DNA from 2 places in the Bacillus sp. GB_SG_008 genome. Region 1 is predicted to be linked to the other one. Evidence: riboswitches for the same ligand, from Rfam matches in the RefSeq annotation. Region 1 holds a riboswitch; the other holds the start of a gene.

Region 1 (3,420 bases):
ATTTCGTTTACTTACAAGTGGCATAATGCCAATAAAAATTGGCTGCTCAATATGCTTCGTTGCTTCATATACGTTTCGAATGACTGCCGCATCATAAATGGGCTGCGTTAAAAAATACTCGGCACCAGCTGCAATTTTTTTCTCCATACGTTTTACAGCTGCTTCTATATGCCTTACATTCGGATTAAAGGCTCCACCTACTGAAAAATGAGTAGCTGCTCCAATTGATTTCCCTAAAATAGAACGCCCATTGTTCATTTCTTTAATCATTTTAATGAGCTCTACAGAAGAAAGGTCATATACAGATGTTGCACCTGGAAAATCACCAACACGTGCTGGATCCCCTGTTAATGCCAATACTTCCTCCATACCGAGCGCTGCTAATCCAAGTAAATGAGACTGCAGCCCGATTACATTATGATCACGGCACGTTAAATGGGTCAGTACAGGAATATCATGCTTTGTTAATAACGCACCCATCGCCATATTTGATACACGAGGTGATGCTAAAGAATTATCTGCTAACGTAATAGCATCTGCTCCCGCACGCTTCAACGCTTTTGCTCCTTCAAAAAAACGCTGCGTATCCAAAGTTTTTGGCGGATCAAGCTCAACAATCACTGTCGTTTCTTTCTTCGCTTTTTCTGCTAATGTAATTCGATCCACTGTATTTACACGCTTCGTTGCTATTACTTCTGCACGCTTTACAACTTCTTTAGCTGTTACAGGACGCTCATTTTCAAGTGCCCGCTTCATTGCTTCGATATGAGCAGGGGTTGTACCGCAACAACCACCAAGTAACCTAACTCCTTGCTTAATAAATTCTGGCGCCATCTCTTCAAAATAAGCAGGGCTTCCTTCATATACATAACGACCTTCTACATATTTAGGAAGACCGGCATTTGGATATGCAGATAAATAACCATATTCAGGAATTGCTATTGTTTTAAAAGATTCGATCATATGAAGCGGCCCTAATTGACAATTTAATCCGACCACATTTGCACCATACTCTATAAGCCGCTTCAATACACCATCTACACTATTTCCATTTTGAGTTGTACCAGCTTCGTGAAGAGCAAGCTGTGCAATAAGAGGGACGTTTGTTTGCTTTCGTAATACTTTCACTGCATGAAGCAATTCAAATTCATCATAAAAGGTTTCTAATAATAGCCCATCAACATTTTCCTCTAGTAAGGCATTTGCTTGCTCTAAGAGCATAAATTCTCGTTCCATATCAGTCGTTGTAACTGCTCCAATGTGTTTCATACCACCGATTGTTCCAACAATTGCATTCTTTTCTGTCACAGCTGCTTTTGCATGTCTTACAGCGGCACGATTAATTTTTCTTACGCGATCCTCCAATCCATACATGCGAAGTTTTCCTTCATTTGCTCCGTATGTATTTGTTTGAATAACATCTGCTCCGGCTGCAACATATTGTTTATGAATCGAAATAATCCGCTCCGGTTCAGATAAATTCAACTCTTCAAAGCAGCTTTGTAAACCATGAGAGTGCAACAATGTTCCCATTGCCCCGTCCCCAATAACAATTCCTCTTTGCAATAAATCTAGTAATTTCACATATCTCCCTCTCTTCTTTCTAATATAAAAAACCCCCTCTTCTCAATGAAGAGGGGGACAGCATTTCATCCTCCTCTCATCATTCAGAACAATTTGTTCTGCAGGTCTTAGCACCGTCTCAAACATGTTGTTTGAAGGTTGCTGGGTTTCACAGGGCCTTTCCCTCCACCACTCTTGATAAGAGTTTCATTCTATTGTGAATGCTAAAAGTAAACATCATCCGTTCACTCATTAACAATCTTTGTTAATTTTTTCATTAATTTAGCATGTTAAAGTGAGAAAGTCAACGAAAATAAAGAAAAATAAAATTATTCAAAATATACTTGCGCTTCTTTCTAAATTTGTTGTAAAGTAAAAAACATAATAAAAAACTTCATATTTCGAATTCTTATCGAGAGAGGTAGAGGGACTGGCCCATTGACGCCTCAGCAACCATTAACAAGCTTTTTATTTGTTAATAAGGTGCTAATTCCAGCAAATTGAGAACTGATTTGACAGATAAGAAGAAGACTATATTCGTCATATATAAGCCTTCTTCTTAGAAGGCTTTTTTATTTTGTATAAGGAGGAATTCTATTATGTCTACAATTGAAACGAAGCTTGCCCAAATTGGAAATCGCAGTGAAACAACAACAGGAACAGTCAATCCACCCGTTTACTTCTCCACTGCGTACCGCCACGAAGGAATTGGAAAGTCAACAGGGTTTGATTATTCCCGAACAGGAAACCCAACACGTCTTCTATTAGAGCGCGCAATCGCTGACTTAGAGCAAGGAGAGCAAGGCTATGCCTGTAGCTCAGGAATGGCTGCTGTTCTTCTTGTCCTTTCACTATTCCGGTCTGGTGACGAACTTATTGTCTCTGAAGATCTATACGGCGGAACATATCGTTTATTTACAGAGCACGAACAAAAATGGGATGTGCGATGTAGATACGTAGATACGCAGCATATACAAGAAATTGAAAAAGCAATTTCACCAAATACAAAAGCAATTTTCATCGAAACACCAACAAACCCGCTTATGCAAGTAACGGACATCGCAGCAGTTGCTACCGTTGCAAAACGGCACAACTTGCTTCTTATTGTTGATAACACATTCTACACGCCGTATTTACAACAACCAATAACAACTGGAGCGGACATTGTCCTGCATAGTGCTACAAAATATTTAGGAGGTCATAACGATGTGTTAAGCGGACTTGTCGTTGCTAAAGGTGCAAAACTATGCGAGGAACTTGCCCACTATCATAATGCATCTGGAGCTGTGTTAAGCCCATTTGATTCTTGGCTTTTAATACGCGGCATGAAAACATTAGCACTGCGCATGAAGCAGCATGAAGAAAACGCAAAAGCAATTGTTGCCTATTTACAAGGGGAAGAATCTATAACCGATGTGTTTTATCCGGGAAAAGGCGGTATGATCTCTTTTAAACTGAAAAAAGAAGCATGGATTGATCCATTCTTACAATCTCTGTCTCTTATTACGTTTGCAGAAAGCCTTGGCGGCGTAGAAAGCTTCATTACATACCCAGCAACACAAACGCATGCCGATATACCAGAAGACATTCGCACTGCCCGCGGCGTTTGTAATCGTCTGCTCCGCTTCTCTGTAGGAATTGAGAATCAAGATGATTTAATTCAAGACTTACAGCAAGCACTTAAACAAGTAAAAGAAGGAGTGAGAATATGAGTTATTCACTAGATACGCTTTTACTTCATAATCGTTTTAAGCATGACAAACAAACAGGAGCTGTCAATGTTCCTGTTTATAACACATCCACATTTCATCAATTTGATGTAGATGCATTTGGAAAATATGATTATAGTCGCTCTGG
Region 2 (3,420 bases), on a different contig from region 1:
AAATGAAATTACCAATGTAATTTATCATTTAGAACATAAAGGAATGAAACGTTATATAGGCAATTATCAAACATTTATAAAAAACTATGAACAAAATAAACAGCAATTACAAGTGGCATATGATAGGCAGCAAAGAGAAATTGGAAAGTTAAAGGACTTTATTCAAAAGAATAAAATTCGTAAAGCAAAACAGGCAAAAAGCCGCGAAAAAGTATTAGAAAAAATAAAAAAAATCGGAAAACCAACTTCTGCACTGCAGCCACGTTTTATGTTTCATGTTTACTGTAATCCTGTGAGCCGGATTTTAGAGGCAAAGGATATGCAAATTGGCTACACAGCGCCCTTATTCCCGCCAATTGATTTACAGGTAAAGCGCGGTGAAAAAATTGCCATCGTCGGCTATAACGGTATTGGGAAAACAACAATGTTAAAAACACTATTGGGACATTTGCAGCCTTTAAGTGGTATTGTGAAAATAGGAGAGCGAGTAAATCCAGCTTATTTTGCACAAGAAGAATTTGCTTCAGAACAAACACCAATTGAGGAAATATGGTCATTGCGACCTGATATGACTCAAAAAGAAATTCGGCAGGCCCTAGCAAGGTGCGGTTTAACAGAAGAACATATTGGGCAGCGGCTTTACTCATTAAGTGGTGGAGAACAAACGAAAGTACGTTTATGTGAATTGATGTTAACAGAAAGTAATGTACTTGTTTTAGATGAACCGACTAATCATTTAGATATTCGAGCAAAGGAAGCGCTTAAGGAAGCCCTCATGCAATATGAAGGTACGGTGTTACTAGTTTCTCATGAACCAGATTTTTATGAAGATTGGGTGACGCAAGTTTGGCATGTGCAGGGGTGGCGCAAAGAGATAAAATAAGGGATATCAAAGGAGCGTATAGCTCCTTTATCCCGCTATTTTTGAGCAGTAAGCCCCCCAATGGGGGAAGTTTCGCTTTATTGTTCGAGAATAAAAAAAATTCAGAAAAGCATGTTGACAAAATGTTTTACAAGATTTAGTATAAGGTACATAGTTTTTGACAACTTTATACCGATACTCTTATCCAGAGAGGCGGAGGGACTGGCCCGATGAAGCCCGGCAACCAAACTTACGAAACGGTAAGTTCAGGTGCTAATTCCAGCAAAACGATTATCGTTTTGGAAGATAAGAGAGGAAGCTACTTTTATATATAGGACACCTCTCTTAACTTTAGAGAGGTGTTTTTATTTTGTCAAAAAGATAGAAACTAAGGAGGAACTGAGATGAAGAAATTATTATTAAGTATTGTAAGCGGAGCTGTATTGTTACTAGGGGCATGCAGCCTAGATTCAACAAAAGATGCTAAGGCATTAGATGAGAAGAAAATTACTGTTGGCGTAACCGGCGGGCCGCATGAACAAATTTTGGAGAAAGTAAAAGAAGTAGCTGCAAAAGATCATTTACAAGTGGAGATTAAAGTGTTCAATGATTATGTAATGCCCAATGTATCGTTAGATGAAAAAGACATTGATCTGAATAGCTTTCAAACGAAATCATATTTAGATGTATTTAAAGAAGAACGCAAAATGAAGTTAACAGAAGTATTTTCAACAGTAACGTTTCCAATGGGGATTTATTCAAAGAAAGTGAAAGATGTGAAGGACTTAAAAGAAGGGGATGCAATTGCGGTACCGAATGATCCAACAAATGAATTACGCGCGTTGAAATTATTTGAGAAAGCGGGCGTATTAAAAGTTGATCCAAAAGCAAAAGAGAAGGCAACCGCGAAAGATGTAGTAGAGAATCCTAAAAACTTAAAAATTGTTGAACTAGAAGCATCCCAGCTGCCAACACAGTTAAGTGAAGTACAAGCAGCTGCCATTAATACAAACTTTGCAATGGGTGCAAAACTACATCCAGCAAAAGATTCTATTTTCCGTGAAGGAAAAGATTCGCCATATGTAAACTGGGTCGTTGTTCGCTCAGATAATAAAGATGATGCAGTCGTAAAGCAGTTTAAGAAAGCTTACCAATCACCAGAAGTGAAAGAATTTATTGAGAAAAAATTTGATGGAGCTGTATTGCCATCGTGGTAGGGGATGAAGTGCATGATTGAATTACAGAATGTATCTAAAATATTTGAAACAGAAAAAGGGAAAGTAGAAGCACTTAAAGGTACATCGCTTACTGTGAAAACAGGAGAAATATTTGGAGTTATTGGATATAGCGGTGCCGGGAAAAGTACGTTAATCCGCTGCGTCAATTTATTAGAAAGGCCGACGACTGGTCATGTTCTTATAAATGGAAAAGATTTAACATCTTTATCTTCAAATGAGCTTGCACAGGCAAGGCAAAAAATTGGCATAATTTTTCAAGGGTTTAATTTATTAAAAACAGCAACTGTATATGAAAATATAGCACTTCCGCTTCGACTTACAGGAGTTACAAAGGCTGAGATTCAAAATAGGGTAGAAAAATATTTGCGCATTGTTGGATTGTTTGAAAAAAAAGATGCGTATCCGAATGAACTTTCAGGGGGACAAAAACAACGGGTCGCGATTGCCCGCGCCCTATCTCACGAACCAGAAATATTACTAAGTGATGAAGCAACAAGTGCATTAGATCCGGAAACAACAGAATCTATTTTAGATTTGCTTTTAGAAATTAATGAGGAGATTGGGATTACGATTTTACTGATTACGCATGAAATGAATGTTATTCAGCGCATTTGTGATCGCGTAGCGGTAATGGAAAACGGTAGTATTGTAGAAAGCGGTAAGGTAAGAGATATATTTACGAATCCGCAGCATGACACAACTAAAAAGTTTGTAAACAGTTCATTTGCTTCAAAAATTCCTAACGTATTACAGGTTGAATTACAAAAGAATGGTGAAATCGTTACGTTATCGTTTATTGGAAATTCATCTGGTGAACCAGCACTTGCTGTTGCGACAAAGCGCTTTAATGTGTATCCCAATATTCTATCGGGGAACATCACCCAGCTGAAGCATGAGGCGTATGGAAAATTAGTTGTTCATATGAAAGGAGAAACAAAAGAAGTACATAGGGCATTATCATTTTTACAAGAACAGGGAATTATTGTAGAAGGGGGCGGAAAAGAACATGACCAGCAAGTCCTTTTTGGGTGAGTGGAGTGAAGTAATATGGGAAGCAACGATTCAAACATTTCAAATGACAAGCATTGCTCTTTTTATTTCAATTATCATTGCGCTTCCGCTTGGTGTAGCACTTGTGTTAACACGTCCCGGCGGGCAACTAGAGAATAAAATCATATATCCGATTCTCAATACAGTGATTAATATCATTCGGTCTATTCCGTTTATTATTCTACTATTTTTTATTTTACCTTTTACAAAATTCATTGTTGGGACAACAATTGGAGTAAAAGGAGTAATTGTACCACTTGTCGTATTTAC

Evidence for each region. Region 1 has a riboswitch for S-adenosylmethionine ahead of ACTDJC_RS02555 (bifunctional homocysteine S-methyltransferase/methylenetetrahydrofolate reductase). Riboswitches for the same ligand answer to the same signal wherever they lie in the genome.
Region 2: another riboswitch for S-adenosylmethionine. It lies ahead of ACTDJC_RS17925 (MetQ/NlpA family ABC transporter substrate-binding protein); the one in region 1 lies ahead of ACTDJC_RS02555 (bifunctional homocysteine S-methyltransferase/methylenetetrahydrofolate reductase).

The regions. Positions count from the first base shown of each region.
Region 1 covers NZ_JBPZSK010000001.1:518,709-522,128, reverse strand. Annotated here, with positions in the region: gene ACTDJC_RS02555 (bifunctional homocysteine S-methyltransferase/methylenetetrahydrofolate reductase) at 1-1,584, opposite strand, end outside; SAM riboswitch class I at 1,658-1,768, opposite strand; SAM riboswitch class I at 1,970-2,089, shown strand; gene ACTDJC_RS02550 (methionine biosynthesis PLP-dependent protein) at 2,163-3,275, shown strand; gene metC (cystathionine beta-lyase) at 3,272-3,420, shown strand, end outside.
Region 2 covers NZ_JBPZSK010000007.1:104,327-107,746, reverse strand. Annotated here, with positions in the region: gene ACTDJC_RS17930 (ABC-F family ATP-binding cassette domain-containing protein) at 1-883, shown strand, start outside; SAM riboswitch class I at 1,061-1,175, shown strand; gene ACTDJC_RS17925 (MetQ/NlpA family ABC transporter substrate-binding protein) at 1,267-2,079, shown strand; gene ACTDJC_RS17920 (methionine ABC transporter ATP-binding protein) at 2,092-3,132, shown strand; gene ACTDJC_RS17915 (methionine ABC transporter permease) at 3,107-3,420, shown strand, end outside.